DNA from 4 places in the Agrobacterium sp. 10T429 genome. Region 1 is predicted to be linked to each of the others. Evidence: predicted binding sites of a transcription regulator. Region 1 holds the regulator's gene; each other region holds the start of a gene.
What was found. Region 1 encodes PhoB, which activates phosphate uptake and scavenging genes when phosphate is short. Its sites were predicted from a motif close to TGTCATNNANCTGTCAT; they were not measured.

Region 1 (4,845 bases):
CACGCTCGGCCTCGCTGGTCGGCGGCCTCGTCCTGACGCTGATGACCCTGCCGACGATCATCATCGCCACCCGCGCTGCATTGAAGGCCGTGCCGCCGTCGATCCGCGCCGCCGCACTCGGTCTTGGCGCTTCCAAGATGCAGACGATTTTCCATCACGTCCTGCCGCTGGCAATGCCTGGCATTCTGACCGGCACCATCATCGGTCTCGCCCACGCACTGGGCGAAACGGCGCCGCTGCTTCTGATCGGCATGGTGGCATTCGTCGCGAACTATCCGACAACGCCTATGGATCCGTCCACGGCCCTGCCGGTGCAGATTTACATGTGGGCGAACGAAGCTGAGCGTGCCTTTGTCGAACGGACATCTGGCGCTATCATCATCCTGCTTCTGTTCCTCATTCTCATGAATGTTGGCGCAATCCTGTTGCGTCGCCGCTTTGAGCGGCGCTGGTAGAGGGAGCTAGAGCAATGAACATGTTGTCGGAAGCAGCAGTTGAAAAGGCGCTGGACAAGAAAATGAATGAAGTCTCATACAAGATGATCGGCAAGGATGTTTCGGTTTATTACGGCGAAAAGCGCGCGCTTTACGACGTGAACCTCAATGTCCGCGAAAACACGGTGACTGCACTTATCGGCCCGTCCGGTTGCGGTAAATCCACTTTCCTGCGCACCTTGAACCGCATGAACGACACGATCGACGGTTGCCGGGTCACCGGCAAGATCACGCTCGATACCGACGATATCTACGATCAGCAGATCGACGTCGTGGAACTGCGTGCCCGCGTCGGCATGGTGTTCCAGAAGCCGAACCCGTTTCCGAAGACGATTTATGAGAACATCGCCTACGGCCCGCGTATCCACGGTCTCGCCCGCAACAAGGCGGATATGGACCAGATCGTCGAGCATAGCCTGCAGAAAGCGGGTCTCTGGAACGAGGTGAAGGATCGTTTGCTGGAATCCGGCACGGGCCTCTCCGGTGGCCAGCAGCAGCGTCTGTGCATCGCACGCGCGGTTGCCGTCAGCCCGGAAGTGATCCTGATGGACGAGCCGTGCTCGGCGTTGGATCCGATCGCGACTGCGAAGGTCGAGGAACTCATCCACGAACTGCGCACCAACTACACCATCGTCATCGTCACGCACTCCATGCAGCAGGCGGCGCGCGTTTCCCAGCGTACGGCCATGTTCCATCTTGGTCACCTTGTCGAAGAAAACGAAACCGACAAGATGTTCACCAATCCGGACGACCAGCGCACGCAGGACTACATCATGGGCCGCTTCGGCTGATCCCCGGCCGGTGCTTTATCGTAACCGTACAAGACTGGTGCCTCTGCCGTGCCCCGCTGTTGGGCACGCGCATGCAGGCCAAGCCGGAGGAATAGACCATGACACAGACAACGACCCATTCGCATATCCTGTCTGCCTATGACGACGAACTGAAGTTTCTGACGCGCCGCATCGCCGAAATGGGCGGTCTTGCCGAGCAGATGTGCGGTGACGCCGTGCGCGCACTCGTCAATTCCGATGCTGCGCTCGCGCAGAAGGTCATTTCGGACGATACCATTCTCGACCATGCTGAGCGCGAAATTGGCGACAAGGCGATCGTAACCATCGCCAAGCGTCAGCCGATGGCGGCAGACCTTCGCGAGATCATCGGCACCCTGCGTATCGCCGCCGATCTCGAACGCGTCGGCGATCTTGGCAAGAACACGGCCAAGCGCGTTATCGCTGTCGCCGGCACCGGCGTTCCGCGCAAGCTCGCCCGCGGCATCGAGCATCTGTCCGACCTGGCGCTGGTGCAGCTCAAGGAAGTCCTCGACGTCTATTCCACGCGTTCCGCCGAAAAGGCCAATGCGATCCGTGAACGCGACGAGGAAATCGATGCCATGTACACGTCGCTCTTCCGGGAGCTTCTGACCTACATGATGGAAGACCCGCGCAACATCACCACCTGCACGCATCTTCTGTTCTGCGCCAAGAACATCGAGCGTATCGGCGATCATGCGACGAATATCGCAGAGACGATCTATTACATGACCACTGGCAGCCAGCCGGAGGGCGAGCGTCCGAAGGACGACAGTTCCAACACGCTTGGTTCGGTGACCGAGTAACAGACAAGCAGAAGCTTGCGGAGTTCAGCATATGGTGCCCAAGATTGCAGTTGTGGAAGACGAGGAAGCGCTGAGCGTCCTGCTTCGTTACAATCTCGAGGCTGAGGGATACGACGTCGACACGATACCCCGTGGCGATGAGGCGGAAATCAGGCTGCAGGAGCGCATTCCGGATCTTCTCATCCTGGACTGGATGTTGCCCGGTGTCTCCGGTATCGAACTGTGCCGGCGCTTGAGAATGCGGCCGGAAACAGAACGCCTGCCCATCATCATGCTGACGGCGCGTGGCGAAGAGAGCGAACGGGTTCGCGGTCTCGCTACCGGCGCTGACGATTATGTCGTCAAGCCGTTCTCGACGCCGGAACTCATGGCCCGGGTCAAGGCCATGTTGCGCCGGGCCCGTCCGGAGGTTCTGTCGTCGGTGCTCAAATGCGGCGATATCGAACTGGACCGCGAGACCCATCGCGTTCACCGCAAAAGCCGCGAAGTGCGCCTCGGCCCGACGGAATTCCGCTTGCTGGAATTCCTGATGACGTCGCCGGGTCGGGTGTTTTCCCGCTCGCAATTGCTGGATGGCGTCTGGGGTCATGATATCTATGTCGACGAGCGTACTGTCGATGTGCATGTCGGACGTCTGCGCAAGGCCCTGAATTTCTCGCACATGCAGGATGTCATCCGCACGGTGCGTGGTGCGGGATATTCGATGGAAGCCTGAGCGATGCGGAACCAGATAGTTTCGCTGGCGAAGTAGTGCACCAAAAAATCAGGAAGCCCGAAATCTGAAACGATTTCGGGCTTTTTCAATATGAATATCCGCCAAACTCGATGCCATTGTCCGTTTTGACCGGAGGAGATCGGCGGCGCGTTGAAATCCGGATTGAAGGGTCACGCCCGATGGTAAGGGGAAAGGGTGAGGCCTGCCATCAAGCCGCCCAGAAAGCGGCTTTATTTTTGTCATAAAAAAACGGGCCCGAAGGCCCGTAATTTTTGAGTGCTGAATGCGTGCCGCAACACTCAAGCCTTGCGGCGCTCGCTCACCGGCTGGTAGGCGAGTTTCGCATGGAACTTGCAATAGGGCGAAGATTCCAGCGCTTCACAACCGCAGAAATGGAAGTCGTCCTTCAGCGGATCGCCAACCGGCCATTTGCAGGTGCGCTCGGTCAGTTCCGTCAGCGTCAGGCGACGGGAAATCGGCGTGACAACGTTCTTGGAAGGAACGTAATCGAGAACCTGCGCGGTCTCGATATCGATCTCCTCGTGCAGCGCCGTTGCCGCGTTCGAACGGGTGAGGATGCGTGCCGGTGCCGCGTTGACGCGACCTGCGAAAGTCGTCGCACGCGGGGCAGGGGCAGCGGTGCGCTTCGGCGCGGAGCGTGCCGAAGTCACTGGACCGCCAGCCTTGACGCGTCCCGGCAGATTGAGACGATGGACCTTGCCGATCACGGCATTACGGCTGACGCCGCCCAGCTGCGCTGCAATCTGGCTGGCGCTAAGGCCCTCGGACCACAATTTCTTGAGCTTTTCGACTCGTTCGTCTGTCCAGTTCATGCCGCTTCTCCGCTTGTCGCGTGTATTTTCGGCAGAATCCCTCTCCGTCTCGCGCGCATGCCGCAAGCGTGGTTTCCGCCTGATTTTCGGTGACTAGTTCCGCCGCAATGCAGTCTAGTAATTAGCGATTAACCTAGTGCCAGCCCGACTCCGTGGCAAGAGTCGCGGGAATCATCTGGAATCGATTTTCCGGTTTTCCCCAACTTGCTGGCGTATTGAGTCTGAAAGGCAACACCTTGGGGCTGGCCCGCCGCCGCATACTAGTGCTTGAGAAGCCCGGGAAACGCTGACTTTTGTTGACATCGGCAAACGAAGTGACAATAGTGCCCCTGCCGCCGCAAGGCGGCATTTTGATTTTCAGGCGAGGGATAACCCCGCAAGCCTATTGACAACAGTTTGACAGCGCATCTGCGCAAGGAGTGATACAGCCATGGCCGAAGCCGGCGCGCCATTGTTTGATACGTTTTCAAGAGCCCCCTTGCGCTTCGAGCGCGGTGAGGGTGTATGGCTGTTCACGGAAAGCGGCGAGCGATATCTGGATTTTGCGGCCGGTGTTGCTGTCAACTCGCTGGGCCACGCCCATCCTCACCTCGTTGATGCGATCAAGACGCAGGCCGAGAAGGTCTGGCACGTCTCGAACCTTTATGAAGTACCGGGACAGGAAAAACTCGCCAGGCGCCTGACGGAAGCGACTTTCGCGGACAAGGTATTCTTCACAAATTCAGGCGCGGAAGCCCTGGAATGCGCCATCAAGACCGCCCGCCGTTATCACTATACCAAGGGCCATCCGGAGAAGTTCCGCATCGTGTCCTTCGAAGGCGCTTTCCATGGCCGTACACTGGCGACGATCGCCGCGGGTGGCCAGCAGAAATACCTCGAAGGTTTCGGTCCCAAGGTCGAAGGTTTCGATCAGGTTCCGTTCGGTGATGTCGATGCCCTCAAGGCCGTCATCACGGCTGAGACTGCAGCACTTCTGATCGAGCCCATCCAGGGCGAGGGCGGCATTCGCTCGCCCAGCAAGGAATTCCTGCAAATTCTGCGCGGATTGTGCGACGAGCACGGCCTGCTGCTGATTTTCGATGAGGTCCAGACGGGTGTCGGCCGCACAGGCAAGCTGTTTGCTTATGAACATACCGGTGTTGCGCCCGATATCATGGCGGTCGCCAAGGGTATCGGTGGCGGTTTCCC
Region 2 (4,845 bases), on a different contig from region 1:
GTGCGAAACGATATAGTCGGAGATGTCTGACACGGTGCTTCTCGTGGTGCTGATGGTTCGTTACGGCCCTGTCGAGATAAACCCGCATGGCAAAGGAATTCAAACGATTTCCGCTGCCATGCCGTTTAGACATCCAGCCCCATCAGACGGAGGGTGTAGCGTCATTTACCCAGTTGAAGCCGGGGAAGAAGCGCTCTCGGCCATATTGCTCGCCGAACATCATGTCGAATTGCAGCAGGCGATAATTGCGCACCACGTCCGGAATGGAATTGGGTGAAATCGACCAGTCGGGCAGGGCCTTGCCATCCGTTGCCACGAGCATATGCCGGTCGACGACGGAAAACGCATCCTGCACTTCACCCAAAGTCCCCGTATAGAAGGGGTCTGAGAAACCGGCTGTTTTCAGTACGTGATAGGGCAACAGCGCCGGGCTGATGGTGCCGATATTCTTGCGCACGCCCGTCTTCGAGGACCAGACGACGAGCGGCGTCTCGTGTTCCTTTTTCATGACTTCCAGCGGCGCGCGGCGGCTGGCCACCATGCCCGGCATGTAGCCGCTTTCCACGAATGTCTGGCCAAGCGGCGGCAGGTGATCGCCGAAGAGCACGATGATGGTTTCGCGCTCGCGCTTTTTTGCCCAGCGCATCAGCTTCAGAAGGGCGTCGTCGGCCTCCGCCACGCCCTGCGCATAGGTACCAAGCGCCTGCGATGCGGAAGCGGAAAGATCGCCCTCTACGCCGATGGTGTCGCTGGCATAACGGCCCGCCTCGTAAGGTCCGTGTCCCTGCAGGGTGACGGCGAAGAGGAAGAGCGGGTTGCGCGCATCGTCCGCGGCCACCATGATCTGGTCCATCAGCGCGTCGTCGGAGGCGAAGTTGCCGCGCTTTTCCATGGGCGGCAATGTCTCTTCCGAGCGGAACTCCTCGAAGCCGAAATTCCTGTAAACTTCCTTGCGGTTCCAGAACCATTCCTGAAACGGATGCATGGCGATTGCCGAATACCCTTCGCCACGGAAGAAGCTGGCAAGCGAGGGCACCGGGCGGCGGATATATTGCTGGTAGGGAATGCTGCCATAGGGCAGGAAGGCGTTGGAAAAGCCGGTCAGCGCCTCGAATTCCACATTCGCCGTCATGCCGCCGAATTCCGGCGAGAACACGTTGCCGGATTGCTTGGCGCGGATGTTGGGCATCGGATCGGCAGAGAGCTTCACGTTTTCAAGCCGTGTCGGATCCCACAGCGATTCGCTCATCAACATGATGACATCAGGGTAATCGCCCGTGTTGGCGGCAAAGGCGGCGGGTTCCGAGGTCAGGTCTGCGATGCTGTTTTGGCCGTAACCCTGCGGCGCCGAGACGTTGGCCATGGGAATATTGAAGGCAAAGGCCATCAGGAAACCGTTATGGCGGTAATTCTCCTGTTGATCCCACATCATGGGGATGATGTTGAGACGATCGCGCACCCACGAATAATGCGAATAGTCCATGAGCGAGGCGAGGCCGGCCAGAAGCGGCAGCGCCAGCACAAGACCTGCGGCGCGTTCGCGCCAGCTCAAGCCCGGCGAATAACGCCGCGCCAGCAGCCACAGGGTGGAAAGGGCCGCAACCGTGGCGCAAAGGCCAAGGCCGACCAGCACGGCCGTCAGCGGCTGGGCTTTCAGCATGGTGGGCAGAAGCTCGAGGATCTGCCGGCCGAACAGCAGGTCGGAGGGATAAAGCGGATCGGAGAGATAGGTCTGTTTCTGCGCGGAAATCAGCCCTGTCAGCGCGCAAAGCGGCGCAACGGCGATGAGCGACAGGTAACGGCGGCCGAGGATGGAATCCAGCGCTACGAGCAGCAGCAGCACGGCGGCGATGGTGGTCATGCCGGGGCGGGCGGATGAGGTGAGGAAGGTGCCGACATCAACTAGCGAACCGCGGGCGATCCATTCCAGCGCGACGACAAGCACGACCGACGAAAATGTCAGATTGGCAAGCGTGTAGGCCTTACCCGAAAGCTTGGAAAGGCTCCGCGTCCATGCAGGCGAAAAGACAAAATCAGCCTTTTCGGAAGCCGTTGTTTTTGGCGCCGAATTTCTCAAACTCATACTCCGGTATTACGAGGCGACACCGCGCAATTCGGGGAGGTGAATCGGGGCGTCGCAAAACTGTCATGTAACTGTCACATAAGCGCGATGAACGCGACATGAACTTTGCGGAGTGTGGCCGGTGCGGTGATAACCTTAGCGTGAATGCCGGTTGCGGCTTCATCCTATCAAGGTGGTGCGGCATGCAATTGCCGCGTTGCGGAGCGGGCACGGGCGCGGTATTGAAAAGCCATGAGCGACAGACACGACATCAAAAACCATCTTCGAATTGCCGTCGGGCAGTTCAATCCGACTGTTGGCGACGTGGCGGGCAATCTCGCCAGGGCGCGTGAAGCACGGGCCGATGCGGCGACGCAGGGTGCCGATCTCCTGCTTCTGACCGAGCTGTTCATATCCGGCTATCCGCCGGAAGACCTGGTATTGAAGCCGGCTTTTCTGAAAGCGTGCCTGAAGGCCGTGGAAGAACTGGCGGCGGAAACCGCCGATGGCGGGCCGGGCGTCGTCATCGGTTTTCCGCGTCAGGGTGAAACGGGCCGGCACAATTCGGTTGCGCTTCTGGATGGCGGCAGGATCATCGCGCTGCGTGACAAGATTGACCTGCCGAATTACGGCGAGTTCGATGAAAAACGTGTTTTCGCCGAAGGTTCGATCTCCGGTCCCTATAATTTCCGCGGTGTCAGGATCGGCATTCCGATCTGCGAGGAAATCTGGAACGACATGGGTGTGTGCGAAACGCTTGCCGAAAGCGGGGCGGAAATCCTGCTGGTGCCGAATGGTTCGCCCTATTATCGCGGCAAGCTGGATGTGCGCCATCAGGTGGCGCTGAAGCAAGTAATCGAAAGCGGCTTGCCGCTGGTCTTCGCCAATCAGCTTGGCGGGCAGGACGAGCTGGTTTTCGACGGCGCGAGCTTCGGTTTCAATGCCGACAAGACCCTTGCCTTCCAGATGAGCCAGTTCGAGGCGACCCTTGCCGTCACCGATTGGAAACGCACCGCAGAAGGCTGGCGCTGCGAGAGCGGTCCTTTCTCGAAAATCCCTGAAGGCGAGGAGGCGGATTACCGGGCCTGCATGCTGGGCTTTCGCGATTACGTCAACAAGAACGGCTTCAAGAGCGTGGTTCTCGGCCTTTCCGGCGGTATCGATTCGGCGATCTGCGCTGCGCTTGCTGTTGATGCGCTGGGCGAAGAGCGGGTGCGCTGCATCATGCTGCCCTATCGTTACACCTCCGAGGATTCGCTGAAGGACGCAGCCGATTGCGCCAAGGCACTTGGCTGCCGTTACGATATCGTGCCCATTGCCGAACCGGTGGATGGGTTCCTGTCGTCGCTTTCGGAAATGTTCGAAGGCACGGAAGAAGGCATTACCGAAGAAAACCTGCAGAGCCGTACACGCGGTACCATTCTCATGGCTGTTTCCAACAAGTTCGGCTCGATGGTGGTGACAACAGGCAACAAGTCGGAAATGTCGGTGGGGTATGCGACGCTTTATGGCGACATGAATGGCGGTTTCAATCCCATCAAGGACCTCTACAAGATGCAGGTCTACGCCATCTCCAGTTGGCGCAATTCCCATGTGCCGCCGGGCGCGCTCGGGCCATCCGGCGAAGTGATCCCCGCCAATATCATCTCCAAGGCGCCATCCGCTGAATTGCGACCCAACCAGACAGACCAGGATTCGCTACCGCCCTATCCGGTGCTGGACGATATTCTGGAGTGCCTGGTGGAAAAGGAAATGTCGGTCGAGGAAATCCTCGCGCGTGGCCATGATATCGCGACGGTGCACCGGATCGAGCATCTGCTCTATCTCGCCGAATACAAACGCCGCCAATCCGCGCCCGGGGTGAAGATCACCAAGAAGAACTTCGGCCGCGATCGCCGTTATCCGATTACCAACCGGTTCAGGGACAGGTAGTCGAAGGAGGGCATGGGGGAGCTTGCTGGACCCCGAATCTAGTTCGGGGTGACGGAGTGCAGATGCTGCGACTTCGCCATATATCGATGTCAAAGAAGCATCCTTTTCCTCCAACGGCGCGGACACGCCGCGCCGTTTCCCTATCTCGTTAAATAACCTGCCCCACATCGATGCGGTTGCCATCCGGGTCTTCGAAAACGAAGGCCCGCAGGCCATAATCCTTGTCCTGCAGACTTTTGATGATGCGAAGCCCGTGGCTTTTGCAAAGCGCGTGCAGCGCGTCGGCGTCGCTGACCAGCATATGCGCCACATTGAAGGGGGCCGGTTTGTGCGTCGACTGCAATGTCAGGTGCAACTCTGCATTACCTTGTTTCAGGATCAGGAAACCGACAGGGTTGCCGTTTTCGAAGGTCTTTTCGAAGCCCAGCACACGGACATAAAAGTCATGGGCCTTCTCGATATTCTTGACAGGAAGCATTGCGGCGATCCGACCGAAGCGGATGCCGTGATCGGCGATGTTGTTCATCGCGGAACCTCGGATCTGGGAGAAACGGGCAGGGGTGCGGGCGGTGCCGGAACGCTGCTGTTTTTTCCTATTTGAATTTGCAGGGCGGTGCCTGCGGCAATAGGATCATAATCACGGCGGTGGCGGATGCAAACGGAATGTTTGTGCCATTCAACGCTCCACGCCAGACGATCGACAGGCCCGGGAGGCAGCATGCGCAGTTCCATCGAAATCTTCAACATCCGCACTCGGCAGATGCGGGTGGTCTGGCAGACGCCGGAGCTGTTCGAGGCTCCGAACTGGTCGCCGGACGGGAAATACCTGCTTCTGAACTGCGATGGCCTGC
Region 3 (4,845 bases), 240 kb from region 1:
AAAGTCAGGGACGTTTCGAAATATTACGGCGACCGCGCCGGTTGCCGCAACGTCTCCTTCGAGCTTTATCCGGGCGAGGTTCTGGCAATCGTCGGTGAATCCGGCTCCGGCAAGACCACGCTTCTCAACTGCATTTCCACACGGCTCGTGCCGACGGCTGGCAGCGTGGAATATCGCATGCGCGATGGCTCGGTGCGAGACCTCTATCATATGGGCGAAGCCGAACGGCGTTTCCTGATGCGGACAGACTGGGGTTTCGTGCACCAGAACCCAGCGGATGGACTGCGCATGGCGGTTTCGGCGGGCGCCAATGTCGGCGAGCGGCTTATGGCTGTCGGTAACCGGCATTACGGCAATATCCGGCAATCGGCCAGCGAGTGGCTGGAACGGGTGGAAATCGGCACAGACCGCATTGACGACCAGCCACGCGCCTTTTCCGGCGGCATGCGTCAGCGTCTGCAGATTGCCCGCAACCTGGTGACCTCACCGCGCCTCGTCTTCATGGACGAACCGACCGGCGGCCTCGATGTCTCGGTGCAGGCACGCCTGCTCGATCTCGTGCGTGGTCTCGTCAACGATCTCGGCCTCGCCGTTATCGTCGTCACCCATGATCTGGCGGTCGCGCGGCTGCTTTCCCATCGCATGATGGTGATGAAGGGTGGTGACGTCATCGAACACGGTCTGACAGACCGGGTGCTGGATGATCCGCGCGAACCCTACACGCAATTGCTTGTTTCCTCCATTTTGCAGGTTTGACGCCATGCCGACACCCCTTATCGTTTCGGAAGTCTTCAAAAGCTTCACCATGCATCTTCGCGATGGCATCGAACTGCCTGTTGTCCGCGATGTCAGTTTCTCCGTGTCCGGCGGAGAATGTGTCGTGCTCGGCGGCCCGTCCGGCATCGGCAAAAGCTCGATCCTGAAAATGCTCTATGGCAATTATGCCATCGACAGCGGCCAGATCCTCATCCGCCACGAGGATCAGGTCATTGACATGGGCAGCGCCTCGCCGCGCACCATCCTCGATATTCGCCATCGCACCATCGGGTATGTCAGCCAGTTTCTGCGCACCGTGCCGCGCGTTCCGGCGATCGACGTCGTCGCCGAGCCGCTTTTTGCGCGCAAGGTTGCCGCGGAAGAGGCCCGCGAGCAGGCAGCCGTTCTGCTTTCGAAACTCAACCTGCCGCGGGAATTGTGGTCTCTGCCGCCAGCAACCTTTTCCGGCGGCGAGCAGCAGCGCGTCAACATCGCACGCGGTTTCATCACCGATCACGCGATCCTGCTTCTCGATGAACCGACCGCATCCCTGGATGCCGCCAACCGACGGGTGGTCGTGGAGATGATCGCGGAAAAGAAGCGCAAAGGGACGGCCTTGCTCGGTATTTTCCATGACGAGGAAGTGCGGGAAGCCGTGGCCGATCGCGTTCTGGATGTCTCGCAATTCTCCCCCCGGAAGGCAGCGGCATGAGTGTGAAGGTCGGTCTCGAACCTGTTGTCCACGAAAGTGCCCGTGTCACCAATTCATCGATCGGCCGCTATACCGAAATCTCGGAACGCTGCCGCATCGAGGAAGTGGAGATGGGCGACTATTCCTATGTCATGCAGGACGGTGCGATCTGGTGCGCCACCATCGGCAAATTCGTCAACATCGCCGCATCCGTCCGCATCAACGCGACCAATCATCCGATGTCGCGCGCCACACTTCACCATTTCACCTACCGTGCCCGCAATTATTGGGACGACGCCGATGATGAAAATGACTTCTTCGCCGCCCGCCGCGCCAAGCGCGTGGTGATCGGCCACGATGTCTGGATCGGCCATGGCGCGACCATCCTGCCTGGCGTCACAATCGGAAACGGTGCGGTAATCGGGGCCGGTGCGGTCGTGTCGAAAGACGTTGCGCCCTATACCATCGTCGGCGGCGTACCCGCCCGGCTGATCAGGAACCGCTTCCCGGCGGACCTTGGCCAGCGCATGGACGATCTCAAATGGTGGGACTGGGACCACGCAACGCTGCGCGGCGCACTGGACGATTTCCGCACCCTCGCCGCCGAGGATTTCGTGGCGAAATACGCCGGGTAAAATCGCCCCACACCGAAGAAACTGCAGATTCCGGGGGTCGTGCTCCGGGGTCTCCCTAACCATGTCTGCGAGACACCCGCCGGCCTCAATCCGGTGGCACGACTACTAAAAGGTTCGCAGGCGACCACGCGCACGCCTTATCTGCGCATTCTGTAATATTTTCTTCATCAAACTGACATTCACGCTTCACGCACCGCTGTTAGGTCGAACCCCATCAGAAGAAGATTGGACGGGGAAATGAGCTTTCACCTGAAGCAAGTCACGCGCCGTTTCGGCAACCACACTGCGGTCGATTCCGTGAATGTGGAAATTCCGCAAGGCCAGATGGTTGGCGTGATTGGACGTTCTGGCGCAGGAAAGTCAACGCTGCTGCGCATGATCAACCGCCTCGTCGATCCCTCCTCGGGTTCCATTCATTTCAACGACACGGAAGTCTCTTCGCTGAAGGGTGCCGCCCTGCGCAACTGGCAGCGCGACTGCGCGATGATCTTCCAGCAGTTCAATCTGGTGCCGCGTCTCGACGTGCTCACCAATGTCATGCTCGGCCGCCTGAACCACCGTTCGACCGTGCTCAGCCTGTTCAACATTTTCACGGATGAAGAGCGCCTGATGGCGATTGCCGCCCTCGAGCGGCTCGGCATCGAGCACGTAGCCATGCAGGCGGCGGGCACGCTTTCCGGCGGCCAGCAGCAGCGCGTCGCTATCGCCCGGGCACTAATGCAGTCTCCGAAGATGGTTCTCGCCGACGAGCCGATCGCCTCTCTCGATCCCCTGAACGCCAAGATCGTCATGGACGCCCTGCGCGACATCAACGAGCGTGAAGGCATCACCGTCATCACCAATCTGCATACGCTGGATACGGCGCGCAATTATTGCGAACGCATTATCGGCATGTCGCAGGGTCGAGTCGTTTTCGACGGAACACCCGCCGAACTAACGGCTGCGGCGGTCACGGAGATTTACGGCACGGATTCACACGGCGCCGGCATCGACGAGACCATGACCTCGACCAGCATCAATATTCCCGGCGCGCAGCTTGCCGCGCGTCCGGTTCAGCAATCTGCCGGTCCCGAACCGCTGGCTCTCGCCGGGCTCTGAGGAACCGCTCAGCATCGTTTGCGCCCGCGTCAAGGGCCGATACTTCACAACAAACTCCGGCTCGCCGGGAAACAGGAGAAAGTCCATGTTGAAGAAAATCCTTCTTTCGGCAGTCGCCCTTGGCGTTCTGGCCGGTTCGGCCATGGCTCAGGACGTCAAGGTCCTGCGTATCGGTCTCGACGGTTCGGAAAATGAAGCCGACCAGATCCGCAACACGAAGTGCGTTGCGGATGGCCTCAAGGCTGCAACCGGCGTTTCCGAAGTTCAGGTTTTCCCGTCGCCGGACTATAACGGCGTTATCCAGGGCCTGCTCGGCGGCACCATCGACATTGCATCCATGGGCGCTTCTTCCTACGCCAAGATCGCCATTGCCGATCCCAAGGCCGTCGATCCGATCCTGACCTATACCGGCTCTGACGGTTCCAGCGGCTACTACACGATCATGGTTGCCCGCAAGGACAGCGGCATCAAGTCTCTGGCTGACGCCAAGGGCAAGAAGATCGGCTTCGCCGACCCTGACTCCACCTCGGGCTTCCTCGTCCCGAACGTATCGATCCCGAAGGAAACCGGCGTTCCGGTCAAGGAATATTTCTCCGAAACCGGCTTCGGCGGCGGCCATGAGAACCTCGTTCTCGCCGTTCTCGACAAAAAGTTCGACGTCGGCACGACATTCGGTTCGGGCGTCGGCAAGTGGGAAGAAGGCTACTCCGGCGGCAACCTTCACCAGATGGTCAAGAAGGGCAACCTCGACATGGACGATATCGTTCAGGTCTGGAAATCCCCGCTGATCCCGAACGGTCCGCTTCTCGTTGCCAACAAGATCGGTGACAGCATGAAGCAGAAGGTCGAAGACTTCTTCATGGAACTGCCGAAGAAGGATCTCGCCTGCTTCCAGGGTTACACCCAGGGCAAGAACACTGCCTACATCAAGGTCGACCCGGCTTTCTACCAGACGATCATCGACGCCCGTAAGTCCGTTATCGGCGGCTGATCCTCAGATCATATCCGGAAGCGGCGGTGCCTTGCGGCATCGCCGCTTTTGCCAATAAAGGAAAGCGGCATGGCGACCACACTGCAACATGGTACCCTCACGCCTGAGGGATTGAGCACATCGTCCCGAACGGTGATGCGTCATTATCAACAGCAGCTTAGGACACGGCGGATTTATACCGTTATGTCGCTCGTTATCTTCCTCATCGTCCTTGCCGCCTCACTGAATTTCGCCAATGAGGCCAATTCGGGCAAGTTCTTCGAGCGCCTGCCATATTTTTTCGACTTCATGAAAACATTCGTGCCAGATAGCCCGCTCGAGGTCTTCCGGGCGATGTTCGACCTGCCGTCGCCCTATGACAACGGTTCGCTGAAATACAACTATGTCGCGGATCGCGTTTACATCACCAACGGTTTCTACATACCGCATTTCATCTATCAGCTGATCATCACGCTCAACATCGCGCTGGTCTCGACGATAATAGGCACGACCTTCGCATTTGTGCTGTGCTTCTTTGCCTCCACCAACCTTATCGGTGCCGGCCTCGTGCGCTGGGTGGTTCGCCGGGTAATGGAGATCCTGCGCGCTTTTCCGGAGATCGTCGTCGCGGGATTGCTGACTGCCATCTTATCGATCGGGCCGATCGCGGCGATCATCGCGATTTCCGTGCACAC
Region 4 (4,845 bases), 240 kb from region 1:
TGCCGACATGAAGGCGGATGAAGGCCTGCGTGCCGCGGGTGCCAACTGGCTGGAGCGGGTTCGCTTTGCCATCGTGCCGCAGGTCCTGCCCAATTTCGTGTCCTATGCATTGCTGCGTGCCGAAATCAACGTACGCGCCTCGACCATCATCGGCGCCGTTGGTGGTGGCGGCATTGGCGAGGTCTTCCGGCTGTCGATCGGTAACGATCACGCCTCCAAGACCTATGCCATCATCATCCTGCTGCTGATCACCATCATCGCCGTAGACCAGTTTTCCAGCTGGTTGCGCCGCAGGCTGATTGGCCATCAATCCTTCGAATTCGGACGGGGAGCGGCCTGATGTCGTCCAGCTTCATTCTCAATACCGCAGACCGCGAGAGGCTGACGGCCGCACATCCCGCAATTTTCAATCGCGGCTTCATGCAGCGATACGGCTTGCTGACCGGTATTGTCGCCGTCCTCGTCTATCTCACCGCCTGCTTTTTCTTCTTCAATGTCGGCCCCGCTTTCATGCAGGGCCGATGGGATCGCGCTTCGAGCTACATTCAGGACTGGTATTCCTGGCGGGCCCAGCCACGCCTTCGTTTCGAAGACGGCAAGGTGAACCCGCAGTGGTCAAGCCGGATGCAATATCCCGCCGATGCGCCGATCGACTGGCTGCAACCCTTGCCGGATGGCGGCTACAGCGTCGTTTACGCGGGCACGCAAAACCGTCTGGACGTAACGCCGACCCGGGTGGACGTCTATGTGGACGGCAAGAACTATCCCGTCATCATCAATGGCGACAAGGCTCTGGCCCCTGAGGTCCTGCCGCAAGAGATCACGCAGGACGGCAACAAGGTTCTCGTGCATTACGGTTTTGCCGGACAGGCAGAAATCCGCACCAGCCAGGTTTACGTGCAGCGGCGGTTCCTCGGGTGGGCGAACTTCCTGTTCGATACCAAATCGGAATTCTGGGGCAAGAGCTACGGCGACCTTGCCGCACTGGCGCTGTGGGGGGAAAGGCTCGATCCCACGCGCTCAAACATCAGCCACATGGTCGATGATTTCCTCGACAATGGTGTCTGGCAGCACGCCGATATTCTTTCCAAGCTGATGCAGACGCTGGTGATGGCCTTTGTGGGCACGCTGTTCGGCACGCTCGTTGCCCTGCCGCTCGCCTTTCTAGCCGCACGCAATATCACCGCCAACAGGGCCGCCAACTGGGGCATGAAGCGTCTGTTCGACTTCCTGCGCTCGATCGACATGCTGATCTGGGCGCTGTTTTTCACCCGCAGCTTCGGTCCGGGGCCGATCCCCGGCATTGCCGCGATCTTCTTCACCGATACCGGCGCGCTCGGCAAGGTCTATGCCGAGGCGCTGGAGAATGTTGACGACAAGCAGCGCGAGGGCGTCAAATCGGTTGGCGCTTCCCCCATCGCCGTCAATCGTTTCGGCGTGCTTCCGCAGGTCCTGCCGGTCTTCATTTCCCAGTCGCTTTATTTCTGGGAAAGCAACACCCGTTCAGCCACGATCATCGGTGCGGTTGGCGCTGGCGGCATCGGTTTGAAACTGCTGGAAGCAATGGGTACCAATGCCGACTGGGACAAGGTCGCTTATATGGTGCTGCTCATTCTCTTCGTGGTTTTCCTGTTCGACCACATCTCGAATTCCCTGCGGTCGCGCCTGATCGGGAAAACCCAGCATTAATTCATAAAGCAGGAGCGGGGTTTGGCTATCCCGCTTCCCGAGACGTGCGCAAAACCGGAACCTCTTTGCAAAGTCAGATACATCCCCTCAATGCGCCAGCATCCGTCTTGCGGACATTCGAGAGACACGCGGCGTTTCAAGCGCTTTTTTTCCTGGGTCATCATCATTCTGTCACGGAAAGCGATTACCTCGCACTCCTGACCTTGCGGGAAGCGGGCGAGTCACGCCAAATAGCTTTTCATCCAGGTTTTCCATGACACCGAAGAGTGCTTGCCGTGCGCTACGCCATCTATTTTTCTCCGGCTAAAGATCATCCACTGACTGAAGCGGCGTCGCGCTGGCTGGGACGCAATGCCTTTTCCGGCGCGCAACATGATGACCATGCCGCTTATGCGGAGATGACTGAGGAGCCGCGCCGTTACGGTTTCCACGCGACGCTGAAAGCCCCCTTCGAGCTTTCCGAAAAATACAGCGAAGCGGATCTCGTCGCCGCCCTCGAACAGTTTGCGGCCAGCCAGTCCGTCTTCGATATTCCGCGTGTTGTCATCGGTGCACTCGGGCCGTTTTTCGCGCTCGTTCCGGATCGCACCTACCAGCCGCTGCAGGATTTTGCCGCTGAGATCGTCGACCATTTCGACCGGTTTCGCGCGCCCCTGTCCGAGACCGACATTGCCCGCCGCCGCCCGCAAAACCTGACCGAAAGCCAGCGGCAAAATCTGTCGCTCTGGGGTTATCCGCATGTCATGGACGACTTCCGCTTTCATATGACGCTGACGGGCCGCATCGACGAAAGCGACGCGCCCGCTATCCAGGATGTGCTTTCGACCAAGTTTTCCGAGTTCGTCGACCGGCCTCTCACCATTTCCGGCCTCGCTTTGTTCGTTGAGGAAACGCGCGGCGCACCATTTACCGTTCATCGCTGGCACCCGCTTGGCCAGCCGCCAAAGAAAGATGCTGACCCATGACCGAGCATGCCCTTTCCAACGCCCGTATCGTTCTGGAAGACGATATTATTCTGGGATCCGTTCTGATCCGTGACGGCAAGATCGCCGATATCAGCGAAGGCGCCTCCAAGACCGGCGAGGATCTCGAAGGCGATTTCCTCATCCCGGGTCTGGTGGAACTGCACACCGACCATCTGGAACAGCACTATTCGCCGCGTCCCGGGGTTATCTGGGATAAGATTGCCGCCATTCAGGCTCACGATGCGCAGGTCGCGTCATCAGGCATTACCACTGTTTTCGACTGCCTGCGGCTGGGCTCCGACGAAGATGGCGGGTTCAAGAAGGGCGAGATGCGGGAAATGGCGGATGCCATTGAAACCGCTGCCGATCAGAACCGCCTGCGGGCAGATCACCTGCTGCACCTGCGCTGTGAAGTCGCCTCCGCCGATGTGCTCGAGCATTTCGAAGATTTCGAGACCGATCCGCGTGTGCGGCTGATTTCGATGATGGACCACTCCCCGGGGCAGCGCCAGTTTCAGTCGATGGACCAATATATCTTCTATTACCAGAAGAAGCGCGGACTGAGCGACGAGGCTTTCGCCGAGTTCGTCAGACGCCGGCAGACGGCATCGGCGGAGTTTTCCGCCAAGCACCGGGATTACCTGGCGGCCCGTTGCGCCGAGCGCGGCATAACCGTTGCAAGCCATGACGACGCTACAGAAGCGCATGTGGGCGAAGCGATCGGGCACGGCGTGAAACTCGCGGAGTTCCCCACCAGCGTCGAGGCGGCAAAGGCTTCGCACAGCGCCGGCATGAGCGTACTGATGGGCGCACCGAACATCGTTCGCGGCAAGTCCCATTCCGGCAACATCGCCGCGCGTGATCTTGCCGAACTTGGCGTGCTGGATGTTCTCTCTTCCGACTATGTGCCGTTCAGCCTGCTTTACGCGCCGTTCCTGCTCGCCGACCAGGTGGAAGCCATCACTCTGCCGGAAGCGTTGCGCATGGTTACCTCCACGCCGGCACGAACGGTGGGCCTTCGCGATCGCGGCAGCATCGCAACGGGATTGCGGGCCGATCTGGTCCGAGTTCACCGCGAGGACGGCGTTCCCGTCGCCCGCTCGGTCTGGCGTCAGGGCAAACGTGTGGCATGACCGGCAACGGACAGGATAGCCGGCTTGACGGCCAGACGCTGGGTACGGTGCCCGGAACCATGATCGTAATTGTCGGCCCGAGTGGGGCCGGCAAGGACACGCTGATGGATTATGCCGCAGCGCAGCTGTCCGGGCGGCCGGGCTTTCATTTCACACGCCGGGTCATTACCCGCAGCGGCGATGCCGGCGGCGAAAATCACGATGCGGTTTCCATGCACGAGTTCAACCGGCTGGAAGACGAAGGTGCTTTTGCCGTTTCCTGGCAGGCGCACGGGCTGAAATATGGCATTCCGGCCGCCGTCTATCGTCATCTTAATGCGGGAGACGTGGTCATCGCCAACGGCTCCCGCTCAGCCCTGCCCCAGTTCGGCACCGCCTTTGCACGCCTCAAGGTCGTGAACATCGTTGCACGGCCGGACGTGCTGGCGAAGCGGCTGGAGCAGCGCGGGCGGGAAAGCCGGGAGGATATTCTCCGGCGGCTGGAACGCAGTTCGCTCACGGTCGTCGGGGATTTTGATGTGACGACCGTGGACAATAGCGGTGCCATGGAAGATGCGGGCAAAACCATCATGCAGGTGCTTGAGCAGAGCGGCCGTCGCCACATTTAAACTCCACAGGCCGAACTGCTCGACAAATGGCTTCCCAACGCTTACCATCAGGCGACAATTTCCAAACATGGTACGCCAAGGCGAGGGATGCCTGAAAAGAGGGTCAGCGACGAGATAACAGTGGTGGCCGGTCTGGCCGCCGGCGTCGCCAATTATGCACGGTCGCGGGGCATCGATATTGCCCCCATCTGCAAGGCTCTCGATATCGATCCCGCCACTTTCGGCAGCGTGACGGAGCGCATCAGCCTCGACCGATTTTGCCGCCTGCTCGAGACATGTGCGTTGATTTCCGGCGACGACGCCTTTGGTTTGCAATGCGCGTCCACCTTTCCCGCCGGCGCATCCGGCGCGTTCGGATATGGCCTGATGAGCGCGCCGACAGTGCGGGCTTTCCTGCGTTTTCTTCAGGATCACGTTTATTACGCGACCAATAACAGCAATTTCACCATG

Region 2: AC1DCP_RS06360 (LTA synthase family protein) is a predicted target of PhoB. The motif match lies at 2,145-2,161, and genes of this name have one in related genera.
Region 3: phnC (phosphonate ABC transporter ATP-binding protein) is a predicted target of PhoB. The motif match lies at 2,245-2,261, and genes of this name have one in related genera.
Region 4: AC1DCP_RS00515 (DUF1045 domain-containing protein) is a predicted target of PhoB. The motif match lies at 1,848-1,864, and genes of this name have one in related genera.

Annotation. Positions count from the first base shown of each region.
Region 1 covers NZ_JBFTGV010000001.1:353,782-358,626, forward strand. The annotation lists gene pstA (phosphate ABC transporter permease PstA) at 1-455, shown strand, start outside; gene pstB (phosphate ABC transporter ATP-binding protein PstB) at 470-1,285, shown strand; gene phoU (phosphate signaling complex protein PhoU) at 1,384-2,109, shown strand; gene phoB (phosphate regulon transcriptional regulator PhoB) at 2,141-2,824, shown strand; gene AC1DCP_RS01745 (GcrA family cell cycle regulator) at 3,124-3,657, opposite strand; gene AC1DCP_RS01750 (aspartate aminotransferase family protein) at 4,088-4,845, shown strand, end outside.
Region 2 covers NZ_JBFTGV010000002.1:277,203-282,047, forward strand. The annotation lists gene AC1DCP_RS06355 (DUF1003 domain-containing protein) at 1-33, opposite strand, end outside; gene AC1DCP_RS06360 (LTA synthase family protein) at 143-2,083, opposite strand; gene AC1DCP_RS06365 (NAD+ synthase) at 2,315-3,994, shown strand; gene AC1DCP_RS06370 (VOC family protein) at 4,143-4,520, opposite strand; gene AC1DCP_RS06375 (TolB family protein) at 4,713-4,845, shown strand, end outside.
Region 3 covers NZ_JBFTGV010000001.1:113,791-118,635, reverse strand. The annotation lists gene phnK (phosphonate C-P lyase system protein PhnK) at 1-756, shown strand, start outside; gene phnL (phosphonate C-P lyase system protein PhnL) at 761-1,468, shown strand; gene AC1DCP_RS00540 (transferase hexapeptide repeat family protein) at 1,465-2,082, shown strand; gene phnC (phosphonate ABC transporter ATP-binding protein) at 2,320-3,180, shown strand; gene phnD (phosphonate ABC transporter substrate-binding protein) at 3,266-4,171, shown strand; gene phnE (phosphonate ABC transporter, permease protein PhnE) at 4,241-4,845, shown strand, end outside.
Region 4 covers NZ_JBFTGV010000001.1:108,904-113,748, reverse strand. The annotation lists gene phnE (phosphonate ABC transporter, permease protein PhnE) at 1-340, shown strand, start outside; gene phnE (phosphonate ABC transporter, permease protein PhnE) at 340-1,689, shown strand; gene AC1DCP_RS00515 (DUF1045 domain-containing protein) at 1,956-2,654, shown strand; gene AC1DCP_RS00510 (alpha-D-ribose 1-methylphosphonate 5-triphosphate diphosphatase) at 2,651-3,787, shown strand; gene phnN (phosphonate metabolism protein/1,5-bisphosphokinase (PRPP-forming) PhnN) at 3,784-4,395, shown strand; gene AC1DCP_RS00500 (AraC family transcriptional regulator) at 4,483-4,845, shown strand, end outside.